Regions from separate parts of the Paraburkholderia sp. A1RI_3L genome, predicted to be linked through region 3. Evidence: predicted binding sites of a transcription regulator. Region 3 holds the regulator's gene; each other region holds the start of a gene.
The links. The regulator LexA, encoded in region 3, represses DNA repair genes until DNA is damaged. The targets are predictions, from matches to a motif close to ACTGTATNNNNATACAGT.
Positions count from the first base shown of each region.

Region 1: recA (recombinase RecA) is a predicted target of LexA. The motif match lies at 1,886-1,903, and genes of this name have one in related genera.
Region 2: imuA (translesion DNA synthesis-associated protein ImuA) is a predicted target of LexA. The motif match lies at 1,786-1,803, and genes of this name have one in related genera.

Region 1 is NZ_JARCHA010000001.1:1,057,338-1,061,946, forward strand. It holds gene PXJ20_RS04950 (sensor histidine kinase) at 1-811, opposite strand, end outside; gene PXJ20_RS04955 (response regulator) at 819-1,742, opposite strand; gene recA (recombinase RecA) at 2,006-3,085, shown strand; gene recX (recombination regulator RecX) at 3,039-3,719, shown strand; gene PXJ20_RS04970 (DUF2889 domain-containing protein) at 3,904-4,609, shown strand, end outside.
Region 2 is NZ_JARCHA010000002.1:155,637-160,245, reverse strand. It holds gene PXJ20_RS06820 (ATP-dependent DNA ligase) at 1-1,673, shown strand, start outside; gene imuA (translesion DNA synthesis-associated protein ImuA) at 1,915-2,769, shown strand; gene PXJ20_RS06810 (Y-family DNA polymerase) at 2,660-4,303, shown strand; gene PXJ20_RS06805 (error-prone DNA polymerase) at 4,360-4,609, shown strand, end outside.
Region 3 is NZ_JARCHA010000005.1:187,283-191,891, forward strand. It holds gene PXJ20_RS16205 (universal stress protein) at 193-663, shown strand; gene PXJ20_RS16210 (DUF2939 domain-containing protein) at 709-1,350, opposite strand; gene PXJ20_RS16215 (hypothetical protein) at 1,407-1,757, opposite strand; gene lexA (transcriptional repressor LexA) at 1,785-2,435, opposite strand; gene PXJ20_RS16225 (sulfate ABC transporter substrate-binding protein) at 2,780-3,886, shown strand; gene cysT (sulfate ABC transporter permease subunit CysT) at 4,118-4,609, shown strand, end outside.

The sequences.
Region 1 (4,609 bases), on a different contig from region 3:
GCGGCTCGATTTCGGGTGGCGCGCGGCGTGCCTCGAGCGGCGAAAGGTCGTCCGGTCGGCGCGCGCGGATATTCGACTGCAGCGCATGCAACGGCGCGAGCCCGCGCGAGAGGCCGAACCAGACAAGCACGATGGCGAGCGGCAGAATCACGAACTGCGGGAGGATCACGCCCTTGATGATGTCGTTGGCCAGCTGGCGGCGCTTGTCGAGTGTTTCGGCGACCTGCACGAGCACCGGCTGTGCACCGGGCGTCTGCGGAAATTCGACGGTCGTGTAGGCCACGCGGATATCGTTGCCGCGCAGCATGTCGTCGCGAAATTCGACGATGCCGGGCTGCGGGCGATCGTCTTCGTGCGGCAGCGGCATGTCGCGCTCGCCTGCCACCAGTTCGCCGCGCGTGCCGAGCACCTGGAAGAACACGCTGTCGATGTTGTCTGCGCGCAGGAAGTCACGCGTGGACTCGGGCAGCGTGAGTTCGGCGACGCCGTTGACGGGATGGATCTGCCGCGCGAGCACGTAGGCATCGGTTTCCAGCGCGCGGTCGAACGGCCCGTTGGCAATCGACTTTGCCACGAGGTAGGTGACGGCGATGCTCATCGGCCACAGCAGCAGCAGCGGCGCCAGCATCCAGTCGAGAATCTCGCCGAAGAGCGAGCGCGGACGTGCCTGCGCGGCGCTCTCGGTTTCGTCGGGCGGCGCGAAAGGGTTCTCGTAGCGCGCGTCGCGCGTGTCGTCATCGAGCGGTACGGGAGCGGACGGCGAAGGCGGGGGCGAACCGGCAGCGCGCCGGACATCGAGAGGCGCGGCCATGCTGTCCTTACTTATATGGATGGGTTGCCGGCATTGCGGGCTTGCTGGTGGGCGTGACGGCGGCGGGCGAGCCGGTGGCGGCCGATGCCGGGGGTGGGACGGCGGATGCGGCGAGTCCGCTTGCCGCTGAGGTCTCTCCGGCTTCAACGCTCGCTGCCGAGCCCTCTACCGGCTTCGACGACGCCGATGGGTCGTTCGCGGCAGGCGCGCCGAGCGCAGCCGCCGAAGCCGCGGCCGATGCCGCCGACGCCGGTACGGGCGCCTGAGCCGCTTTTTCGAGGCAGTAGCCGAGCCCGCGCACCGTCGCGATGCGCACGCCGCCCGGCTCCAGCTTCTTGCGCAGCCGGTGCACGTAGACCTCGATCGCGTTGTTGCTGACCTCCTCGCCCCACTCGCACAGGTGATCGACGAGCTGTTCCTTCGATACCAGCCGGCCAATCCGCTGCAGCAGCACTTCGAGCACGCCGAGTTCGCGCGCGGACAAATCGAGCACCTGGTCGTTGATGCACGCAATGCGGCCGACCTGATCGAACGACAGCGCGCCATGACGCACGACCGTCGGTCCGCCGCCGGCGCCGCGGCGCGTCAGCGCGCGCACACGCGCTTCGAGTTCGTTGAGGGCGAACGGCTTGGCCATGTAGTCGTCGGCGCCGAGGTCGAGCCCTTTGACGCGTTCGTCCACGCTGTCCGCGGCCGTGAGGATCAGCACGGGCAGATTCGAGTTGCGGGCGCGCAGGCGGCGCAGCACCTCGAGCCCGGGCATGCGCGGCAGGCCGAGATCGAGTATCAGGAGGTCGAAAGACTGCATCGACAGCGCGGTATCCGCCTCCACGCCGTTCTTGACGTGGTCGACCGCATAGGCCGATTGGCGGAGTGATCGGACAAGACCGTCCGCGAGTATGCTGTCGTCTTCGGCAATGAGAATTCGCATGATGCGCCCAGCGTTGCTTGGGCCGGCGCCGTGTTGTCGCGCGGCGCTCAGCGCGGTCTCCAAAAGTGTCGTGGCGGCGGCGAGTGTCGGCTCCGGTACGAAGCCCGAACTCAAGAATCCGGCTTGCCGGGCTTGCCAAAACTACTGTTTTTTTATACAGTGCCTGAGATTCATGTGCAATCGCAGCGGCGCGTGTACCAACGTGTCCCGCAGCGGCCTGCACATCTGCCTCAGACGCCGTTCATCATAGCAAAGGACGATTCATGGAAGAAAGCAAGAAAGGCTCGGCTGGACTGACTGCTGAAAAGAGCAAGGCGCTTGCTGCTGCGCTCGCGCAGATCGAAAAGCAGTTCGGCAAAGGGTCGATCATGCGGCTCGGCGACGGCGAGGTAGTGGAAAACATCCAGGTGGTGTCTACCGGCTCGCTCGGCCTCGACATCGCATTGGGTGTCGGTGGCTTGCCGCGCGGTCGGGTGGTCGAAATCTACGGTCCTGAGTCGTCGGGCAAGACCACGCTCACGCTGCAGGTGATCGCCGAAATGCAGAAGCTGGGCGGCACGGCGGCGTTCATCGACGCGGAACACGCGCTCGACGTTCAGTACGCAAGCAAGCTTGGCGTCAACGTGCCGGAACTGCTGATCTCGCAGCCCGACACCGGCGAACAGGCGCTGGAAATAGCTGATGCGCTGGTGCGCTCGGGTTCGATCGACATGATCGTGATCGACTCGGTCGCGGCACTTGTGCCGAAGGCCGAAATCGAAGGCGAAATGGGCGACTCGCTGCCCGGTTTGCAAGCGCGTCTGATGTCGCAGGCGCTGCGCAAGCTCACCGGCACGATCAAACGTACGAACTGCCTCGTGATCTTCATCAACCAGATTCGCATGAAGATCGGCGTGATGTTCGGCAATCCGGAAACCACCACGGGCGGCAACGCGCTGAAGTTCTACTCGTCGGTGCGCCTGGACATTCGCCGTATCGGTTCGATCAAGAAGAACGATGAGGTGATCGGTAACGAAACGCGCGTGAAGGTCGTCAAGAACAAGGTGTCGCCGCCGTTCCGCGAAGCGGTGTTCGACATCCTGTACGGTGAAGGCATTTCACGCCAGGGCGAGATCATCGATCTTGGCGTGCAGGCCAAGATCGTCGACAAGGCAGGTGCGTGGTACAGCTATAACGGCGAACGCATTGGCCAGGGCAAGGACAACGCGCGTGAATTCTTGCGCGAAAATCCGGACATCGCCCGGGAAATCGAAAACCGTATTCGCGAATCCCTCGGCGTGGTTGCGATGCCGGCTGATGCGGGGCTGTCGGACGACGTCGAAGTCGCAGGCGAAGAGGAGTGATCGTCACGTGATGCGCAAGGGTCCGTCCGCGCCAGCGCCGCCTGCGCGGCTTGATCCACATGCCGCGGACCCCGCGCATCCAGGCGACGACACCACCGATGGGCCGGCGTTCAGCCGGTCCTCGGAACGCGCACGGTCCACGACCGCGCGCCCAAATTCATCGGCTGGCACCCAGCAGCGCCCCGGCCGTTCGCCCAAGGCGCGTGCGCTGGCTTACCTCTCTCGCCGCGAGTACAGCCGTTCAGAACTTTCCCGCAAGCTGATGCCGTTCGTCGAGGACGTCGGCGAACTGGATGCGCTGCTGGCATCGCTCGAGCGGGAAGGCTGGCTTTCGGATTCGCGCTTCGCCGAGAGTCTCGTTCATCGGCGGGCATCCCGGCTTGGCACCGGCCGTATTGTTGGCGAACTGAAACGGCACGCTGTGGGCGACACGCTTATCGAGCAGGTCAGCGCCCAACTTCGCGAAACTGAACTGGCGCGCGCTCAATCCGTATGGCGCCGAAGGTACGGCCAGCTTCCCGAAACGCCCGCCGAGCGGGCGCGTCAGGCGCGCTTCCTGGCCGCGCGTGGCTTTTCTCACGCCACCATCGCGAAAATCCTGAAGGGCATGGAAGACGACTGGCCCGAACCTTGATCCAGCCCTTCACGGAGTCCTCGCTGAGCCTTTTAGTCCGCGCCTGAATCTGGCACTCGGCTTCCGGTCTCGCGCGCCTCAACGCCTGCAGGAGTGATGCGATACCTCCACGGGGTTTCCCCAAGTGGGAAATACCCGCTATGCTAAAATCGTAGGGTTTCTCAACACAGCCTCGCCTTTCCGCATGCCGCTTCCCCCGCCTGCCTCCCGCAACTTGCGCCATACGCGTGCGATTCGGGCAGAGGCCTACGAGCGCGAAGACGGTTTATGGGATATCGAGGCATGCCTGACCGACCAGAAGCCGCGCGATGTGGCCCTTGCGTCGGGTGTCCGTCGCAACGGTCTGCCAATTCATGAACTCTGGCTTCGCATCACGATCGATCGGGAGCTCAATGTCGTCGACGCCGTCGCGTCGTCCGACTGGGTGCCCTATCCTGGTCAATGCGAAGCCGCCAATCCCGCCTACCGCGCCCTCATCGGGCTCAATCTGCTCCGTAATTTTCGTCGCGATGCTGCCCAACTGCTGGCCGGCACGGCGGGTTGCACGCATCTCACCGAGCTTTGTGCGGTACTTCCCACCGCCGCCATTCAGGCGTTCGCCGGCGACGTGTGGCATACGGGCGACAGCGCGCCGGAGCAGGGAAGCGGCAAGCGCGAGTCCGCTCACAACACAGGCGACGACGGGCGCACCGCAGACAACCCGCCTTTCCAGCTCGGTCGCTGCCACGCGCTGCGATTCGACGGCGAGGCGGTTCGACAGTTCTATCCGCGCTGGTACGGGCATGCGCCGCGCGACACGGTGCGCGCGGCGGACTCCATTGAAACCGGCAGGCAGACGGACCGCGGCGGCGACGCCGACGGCGCGTCCGGCCTGAACAAGAAAAGCGGAA
Region 2 (4,609 bases), on a different contig from region 3:
AGCTCGACGCGCTCATCGCGTACTTCCGCGCGGTGCCGCCCGAAGACGCCGCGTGGGCCTCGTACTTTCTCGCGGGCGGCAAGCCGCGGCAGTCGGTGCCCACGCGTTTGCTTGTCGAGATCGCGCGCGAGCGCGCAGGCTTGCCCGAGTGGCTCTTCGACGAGTCGTACGAGGCCGTGGGCGATCTCGCGGAAACCATCGCGCACATCCTGCCGCCCGCGGCACGCACGACGGAACTCGGTCTCGCGCAATGGATCGAGGATCGGCTGCTGCTCCTGCGCGGAGCGGCTCCCGAGACGCTGCGCGAGCGGCTCACTGCGTGGTGGGACGAACTGGACTGGAGCGGCCGTTTTCTGCTCATCAAGCTGATTGGCGGCGGCTTCCGGGTGGGCGTGGCGCGGCAGCTCGTCGTGCGTGCGCTGGCCGATGTAGCGGGCGTCGATCACAAGCTCGTCGCTCAGCGCATGGTCGGCTGGACGGATTCGCGTCAGACGCCGGACGCCGCGCGCTATCTGCGCCTCGTCGCGCCCGCGTGGCAGGAGAGCGCCCGCGACGGCGACGCGCAGACCGGACAGCAGCCGTTGCGCGCGGACCTCGCGACGCAGGTGCATGCGGGCGACGCCGGGCTGCCGTATCCGTTCTTTCTCGCGCATCCGTTGCAGGACGAGCCGGCGTCGCTCGGCGCGCGAAGCGACTGGCTCGTGGAATGGAAGTGGGACGGCATTCGTGCGCAACTCGTCAAGCGCGCGGGATGCGTGTGGCTGTGGTCGCGCGGTGAGGACCTGATCACCGACCGCTTTCCCGAGATCGAAGCGCTTGGCCGCGCGCTGCCGGACGGTTACGTGATCGACGGCGAAATCCTCGCGTGGGCGCCCGGCGCCGCCGTGCCGCTGCCGTTCGCGCAACTGCAGCCGCGCATTACGCGCAAGACGCTCACGAAGAAGGTGCTGGCCGACTATCCGGCCACCTTCGTGGCCTACGACCTGCTCGAAGCGCAAGGCGAAGATCTGCGGACCACGCCGCTCGAAGTGCGTCGCGCGCGGCTTGAAAAACTTGGCTCGCCTGGCATGCCGGGCCAGCCCGCAGTCGAGGTTGCCGCGCCGCCGCTGCGTCTGTCGCCGCTCGTCACGGCGGCCGAGGCACCGGACTGGGCCGCGCTCGCCGCGCTGCGCGAAGAAAGCCGCGCGCGCGGCGTGGAAGGCCTGATGCTGAAGGGGCGCGAGTCGCTGTACGGCGTGGGTCGCACGAAGACGGCGGGCGCGTGGTGGAAATGGAAGATCGATCCCTACGCGGTGGATGCAGTGCTGCTCTACGCGCAGCCCGGACACGGCCGGCGCGCCAGCTTGTACACGGACTTCACCTTCGCCGTGTGGGACGAGGCCGGCGGCGTGCGCACGCTGGTGCCCTTCGCCAAGGCCTATTCGGGGCTCACGGATGCCGAGATGCGCGAGGTGGATGCGATCGTGCGCAAGACGACGGTCGAGAAGTTCGGCCCGGTGCGCAGCCTGCGGCCCACGCTCGTGTTCGAAATCGGCTTCGAGGGCATTCAGGCGAGCGGGCGGCACAAGTCGGGCGTGGCCGTGCGCTTTCCGCGCATGCTGCGCTGGCGTACGGACAAGAGCATTGAAGACGCCGATACGCTCGCCACGCTGAAGGGCTTTATCAAGGGCTAGAACATCGCCTGGTGTGTCCCCTTGCGGGCGTCGGGCCTTGTTACGTGCCCTTTTTGTGCTGGCGGCGCGTTCGCCATTCCTTATCGAAACCTCTTTCCGTTCCTTCTTCGATACTGTATAAATATACAGGTATCGGCGCGCGTTTCGGTATCCGGTTCGCGCGTTCGGCGACGGTTCCGCCTTGCCCGGCTTGTGTCGGGAGGGCGGCGTATCCCCTTTTGAAAGAGCATCAGCACGAATCATGGCTGCAGCACTCCATGCCACGAGCGCTTTGCCGTCCCGGCTGCGCAGCCAGGTATGGCAAGGGGATCAGCTTGCCGGCGCGACGGCGGGCGTCGTGCCGAGCGGGTATGCCGCTCTCGACGCACTGTTGCCCGGCGAGGGCTGGCCAGCCGGCAGCCTGACCGAACTGCTGGTGGAGCACGGCGGCATCGGCGAAATGCGGCTCGTGGCACCGGCGTTGAAGTCCCTCACGGCGCGCGACGGTAAGCACGTCGTGTTCGTGGCGCCGCCCTGGCAGCCCTATGCGTGTGCGCTGAAGGCGTGGGGCATCGCGCTCGAACGGGTGGTCTGGGTGCGTGCACGCGAAGAGGAAGCCCCCTGGGCCGCTGAGCAGGCATTGAAGCAGGAAGGCATGGGCGCGGTACTGGTGTGGCTCGCGAAAGCGCGTCCGGATGCGGTGCGTCGGCTGCAGGTCGTGGCGCAGGATTCGCGCTCGCTCGCTTTTCTCGTGCGGCCGGCGCACGCGCGCAGCCAGTCTTCGGCGGCGCCGCTGCGCATCGCATGCGAGCCGATGCTGCCGCCCGATGCCGAGACCATCGACCGGCATCGCTGGCTTCAGGAAGCGTCGTTGTCGGTGGACGTTTTCAAGCGGCGCGGGCCGCCTCCCGCCCGGCCGCTTTTCGTCACGTTGCCGTTGCAGGCCGGATTGCTGCCACCGCCGCAGTCCCAGTCCGGCCATCAACGTCAATGGCACGAGAGCAATCATGTTGTGGATCGCAGTTACCTTGCCCCTGTTGCCGCTGGAGGCGGTGAAGCCGCCTCTGGCTCTCCCGCGGCAGCCCGAAAACCCGGACGCTCCGCACAGCCGGCATGAGGCCGGCGCCGCGCACGTCGCAAGCGGTGCGGTGGACGGCGCCGCGAACGTGCGCTGCCATGTGCTCGCCGATCATGTGCGCATCCTGATTCCCGATCTGGATGCGCTCCGTCTCGGCGTGCGCGCGGGCAACACGCGCTCGCATGCGCTCGCGCTCGCGCCGCAGATCGTGATGCTCACGCCCGACCCGGCGCGTGAGAAAGCGGCGCTCGAAGCACTGGCGCTGGCGTTGCTCGCCTTTACGCCGAACGTGGCGTTTGCCGAAGGCAATACGCTGCTGCTGGAGGTGGGTGCGGGGCTGCGTCTTTTCGGCGGCCTGCGCGCGCTGCTCTCGCGGGTCGCCTCGACCGTGGCGATGCTGGGGCACACCGCGCGCTTCGCCTGTGCCCCCACGGCGTGGGGCGCATGGCTGCTGGCCGCGGCGTGTGCCGAGCGAGCAGGGCGGCGCTGGCGCGTGGTCAAGCAGGCTACGCTAGCGCGCACGCTCGATACGCTGCCCGTCTCGCTCTTGCCCTTCGCGGCCGAACATGGCGACGTGTTCGAGCAGATCGGCTGCACGACCGTCGCCGATTTGCGCCGGCTGCCGCGCGAGGGCATCGTGCGCCGCTTCGGCGACGGCGTGCTCACGCTGCTCGCGCAAGCCTTCGGCGAGCATCCCGATCCGCGCGAATACTTTCAGGCGCCGGCCTCGTTTCACGCGCAGCTGGAACTGCAGGCGCGGGTCGATAGCGCCGAAGCCTTGCTGTTCGCGGCGCGCCGGCTCGTCGTGCAACTGGCCGGCTGGCTGGGCGCCCATCACGCGGCTTTGCGCAAGTTCGAACTGCGGCTCGAGCACGAACTCGCCTCGCGCCACGCGCCGCGCACGTCGTCGTTGAAGCTCGGCTGGGCGGTGCCGTCGCGCGATGCCGATCACCTGATCTGGCTGCTGCGCGAAAAGCTCAATCAGACGGAGCTGGCCGCGCCGGTGATCGGGCTGAAACTCGTCGCCGACGAAGTGAGCGAGTACGCGGCGCCCACCGGCACGCTCTTTCCCATGCCCGAGGCGTCGGACGAATCCATGGCGCGGCTGATGGAGCGGCTCGGCGCGCGCCTGGGCGCGCAGAACGTGCTGCAGCTTTCGGCTCACGAAGACCACCGCCCCGAGCGCGCGATGCAGACCACCGCTTATCGCGAGCCCGCAGCGGGGCGCCGCAAGCCGGCGCGTGCGAAGAAGCCCGCTGCCCAGCCGACAGGCGATGCGTACCCGCCGCCGCATCAGGCCGTGCTCGATCTGCCCGAGAGCCCGTTGCCCTCGCAGCCGCGTCCGGTGTGGATGCTCGAACGGCCGCTGCGGCTCGTGGTGCGCGACGAGCGTCCGGTCTACCGGCGTCCGTTGAAAACGCTTACGCGCACCGAACGCATCGAGGCAGGGTGGTGGGATGGCGAAGGCGTGGAGCGCGATTACTACGTGGCCGGCGACGATCAGGGTCGCATGTTCTGGGTGTATCGCGAGCGTCTGAGCGGGCAGTGGTTCCTGCAGGGCCTCTTTGGCTGAGCGCCATGTCGAGAGTCGATACAGCGTCCCGTGACGGGAAGGGCGCCGTGCCCCCGATGCCGCAATTGCCGGCGTATGCCGAGCTGCATTGCCTCACCAACTTCACGTTCCTGCGCGGCGCGTCGCGTCCCGGTGAACTCGTCGAGCGGGCCATCCAGTGCGGCTACAGCGCGCTCGCGATTACTGACGAGTGCTCGCTCGCCGGCGTAGTTCGTGCCCACAGCGCGCTCAAGATCATCGAAGCGGAGCGCGAGAAGGAACGCAAGGCACGTGGCGAAGCGCAGGAAGACGGAAAGGAAGCGCAAC
Region 3 (4,609 bases):
TGCATTTGCGTTTGACCCGCAACGCCTGTCGCGGCAAGCATTTCCGCGCTGCGGCATCGCGCTGAAAATGGCCACGGGCAGGCTGCGGAGGGTTGCGCACACCTGGCGTTTTCCAGCCCTTGCAACCGGAATTGCGGCGCACCATGATGAAAGTACGTTCAAACCGCAGGGAAGGCGGATCGGAGAAACATCATGGCGAGCTACAAGAAAATCCTGCTGTGCTACGACGGCTCGCGCGAAGGCCGCAAGGCGCTGCGATGCGGCGCCGAACTGGCACTGGACCTGAAAGCGGAGACCCATCTGCTTTCAGTGGTCGACATGCGTTCCAGCATTGCCCAGAGCGCGGGACTCTTGACCGACGTGGCCTGCGGCCGCTTCGAAGAGACCGCGCGGCAAATTCTCCAGGAGGGCGTGGACTGGCTGACCGAGCACGGCGTGAAGGCACAGGGCCATTTCGCTTTTGGGCACCCTATCGACGAGATCGCGAATCTGGCCAACGAATTGCAGGCCGACCTCGTCGTGGTGGGGCACCGGTGCCGCACGGGCCTGTCGCGTTGGTGGATGGGAGCGGGCAACACTCAGCTGCTGGATCGTGTGTCGTGCAGCATTCTCGTTGCCTGTTCGTCTTCTGCCGAGGAGAAGCAGGAGGCTGCGGCCGCCTAGTCGGGGCGCGGGGCAGGAGCCGTCGACCGCGCGGAGCCAGACGGCTTACCCATTCAGATCCACGGCGGACAGCTTCCACGAGAAAAGGCCATCGCGACGCAGGATGGCGGCATACCGGGTGTCGCCGACGCCGTGCTGGTAGGTCACAACGAACTCGTTGAGGCTGCGGTATCCGGCGGTGGTCTGCGGTGGCTGAGGAGGGGGCGTTTGCGCCTGGGTAGGTGCCTGGGCGGGTGCCTGGGCAGGTGCCTGGTTAGGCGCTTGCGGAGTGGCAGGCACCGCGGGCGTCTGGCCAGTAGAGGGCGCGGTTGATGCGGTGCTGCCGGCCTCAGGGTTCGGCGTGCCGCCCGATGTACCCGCCGGCGGTGGCCGCTCGCCAGGCTGCCCGCGCGGCGGCATGCCATTGAGAATGGCCGCGACGCCATCGGGTGTGGCGTACGCATCCACCAGCGGACCGATCAGCGCAGCACCGATCATCGCGCCGATCACGGCGAACGGGTTGCCGTGCTTTTGCGCGTCGATGCGCCGCATCAGCAGTTCGGTGACCTGCTGTTTGAGACTCACGCGCAGGGCGGGATAGTCGACATAGGCGTTGACCGTCTCGGCGTCGCGCGCGTCCGCGGCACGTTTGAGCCGATCGAGCACGATGTAGGGCGACGCATAGGCGTAACCCAGCACTGCGACCATGAGCAACACGACGGCCGCGACGACGAGTCGCCGCGTAGCGTGCTTTGCCGGCTCGTTCACGCGCCCGCGCCCTGTTCGGCGATGCAATGGTCGATCATGCGGCACACGGCCTCGAACGTTCCCACCATGATGAGCCGGGAAGGTCCGTGATAGACGCGCACAGGGGCACGGCGCGCGGGCTCGCTGTGTACACCGGCGTTGAGCGAGACACGGGCGAACGCCGGTTGTGCCGATGGCAAGGCCGGCAGCGACTCCGCTTCGTTGCCGAAGAGCGGCGCGGTACGCGGTGCCGCTGCCGCGTCGATAGCGGAAGCAGCGGAAGCGACCGGAATGCAGGGTACCAGCGTGCGCAGGTGACGAAGGCGGCCGAACTGGCGGAAGGGCAGCAGGCGGGCAAGACGTTCCATGAATCTCTCCAGGCGGCGTTCAGATGTTCAGAATTCGGTCGGGCGGATCAGGCCGACCGCAATGCCTTCCAGTGCGAAATCTGCACTGCCGGCTTCCACAAAGATGTTTTCGTAGTCCGGGTTCTCGGCGATCAGCTCGATGCCGTTCGGCCGGCGCTTCAGGCGCTTCACCGTAACGTCGTCGCCCAGCCGCGCCACGATGATCTGGCCGTCTTTTGCCTCGGTGCGTTTTTGCACAGCGAGCAGATCGCCGTCGAAGATGCCCGCGTCGCGCATGGAAAGCCCGCGCACTTTCAACAGGTAGTCCGGCTTGCTCGAAAAGAGCGCGGGGTCGCAGGCGTAGTGCTGCGAAATATGTTCCTGCGCGAGGATCGGGCTGCCCGCCGCCACACGCCCGATGAGCGGTAGCGAAAGCTGCATGAGGCTGGAGTGCGGCAACGTGAACTGATGCGGCATGTCGTCGACGCCCGGCAGCAGGCGAATGCCGCGCGACGCACCCGCCGCCAGTTCGATCACCCCTTTGCGCGCCAGTGCCCGAAGATGCTCCTCCGCCGAGTTCGCCGAGCTGAACCCGAGTTCTGCGGCGATTTCAGCGCGCGTGGGCGGGAACCCCGTGCGCTCGATGGCCCGGCGAATCAGATCGAAAACCTGCTGCTGTCGTGCGGTGAGTTTGGTCATGGCGCCACTGTATGGATAGACAGGTGACTGTATTTTTATACAGTATCCGGCACTTTTCAAGCGTTACTTGAAGTTCGCGCGGCGAGCCTTCGCCGTAACGCCGGATTGCGCCGTTATCGCAGCCGAAAAAACGCCGGAGCGCCCCATCCCGCCGTCGTTACCACTTTTCCGTATTAAAAAATGAAGAAGGATTATTTTTAATCATGAAGGGGTCTCATTAGACTGGTTCGCATCACTTCGAAGCGCCGGCCACGCAACGCACGGGCCGCCACGCCACGACACGACACAAGCGCAGACGCAAGGCACAAGCGCAAAGCCAACACGACACAAAACGGAGCAGGCAGATGCAAAACCACACAACGGGGTTCGCCAGGGCAAGCGGTTCCGGGCCGGCGGCGGCACAGGTGGCACAGGCGGCGCAGGCGGCAAAGCGCCAGGCAAAACACTGGATCGCCGCCCTCGGCCTCGGACTTGCCGCAGCGCTGGGCGCACCGGGTGCCGTCACGACGGCGCACGCGGACACCACGCTGCTCAACGTCTCTTACGACCCCACGCGCGAGTTGTACCAGGACGTCAATCAGGCGTTCGCGAAGGAGTGGAAGGCGAAGACCGGCGAGACGGTGACCTTCAGGCAGTCGCACGGTGGGTCGGGTGCACAGGCGCGTTCGGTGATCGACGGGCTTCAGGCCGACGTCGTGACTCTCGCGCTCGCCTACGACATCGACGCGATTGCGAACAAGGGGTTCATCGACAAGGGCTGGCAGAAGCGCCTGCCCGACAACGCCTCGCCGTACACCTCGACCATCGTGTTCCTCGTGCGCAAGGGCAATCCGAAGCACATCAAGGACTGGGACGATCTCGTGAAGCCGGGCGTGTCTATCGTCACGCCGAACCCGAAGACCTCGGGTGGGGCGCGCTGGAACTATCTGGCGGCCTGGGCCTACGCGCTGCACCAACCGGGCGGCAACGAGCAGAAGGCGAAGGACTTCATCGCGAAGCTGTATCACAACGCAGGTGTGCTCGATTCCGGCGCCCGCGGCGCGACGACGAGCTTCGTGCAGCGCGGCATCGGCGACGTCCTGATCGCCTGGGAAAACGAAGCATTCCTGTCGCTCAAGGAATTCGGCCCGGAGAAGTTCGAGATCGTGGTGCCTTCGGTGAGCATCCTCGCCGAGCCGCCCGTCGCGGTGGTGGACAAGGTCGTGGATCGGCACGGTACGCGCAAGGTCGCCGAGGCTTACCTGAACTTCCTCTATAGCGAAGAGGGTCAGGAAATTGCGGCGCGCAACTTCTACCGACCGCGTTCGACGAAGGTGCCCGCCGAACTCACGCAGAAGTTTCCGAAGCTGAAGCTCTATACCGTGGACGACACCTTCGGCGGCTGGACGAACGCGCAGAAGACGCACTTTGCCGATGGCGGCGTATTCGATTCGATCTATCAGCCCCAGTAACGGCGGTGGCTGGAGCAGCACGGCGGGAGCAGCACAGCAGCACAGCAGCGCGGCGCCGAAGAGCAGTCCCGCGGCATCACCAACGCGTATCACGATAAAAGCGACCGGCAGAGCGCAGCGACGGGAACGGCAGCAGGGCGCGGGCATCATCGTCCGCGTGCGCGGCCGGCCTCGTCGGCTGCATGACCGGACGTCGATGTAACCCTGAAGCAACCCTGACAGAGCATTGGCATGACGACGTTCACCTTCCGCAAACCGGCGGCGTTGCCCGGTTTTGGCGTGACGCTCGGTATTACGGTGGCGTATCTGAGCCTCGTGGTGCTGATCCCGCTCGCCGCCACGTTTCTCAAGACGGCCACGCTCGACTGGGCGCAGTTCGTGCGCGCGGTCACCTCGCCGCGTGTGCTCGCCTCGTACCGGCTCACATTCTTCGCCGCGCTGGGCGGGGCCATGATCAACGCCGTGTTCGGGTTTCTCGTCGCATGGGTGCTCGTGCGCTACACGTTCCCGGCGAAGCGCGTCGTCGATGCGGTGGTCGATCTGCCGTTTGCGCTGCCCACCTCGGTGGCGGGCATTTCGCTTGCCGCCATTTACGCGGGCAATGGCTGGATCGGCCAGTTCCTCGCGCCGCTCGGCATCAAGATCGCGTTCACGCCGCTCGGCGTGCTGGTCGCGCTCACGTTCATCGGGCTGCCGTTCGTCGTGCGCACCGTGCAGCCGGTG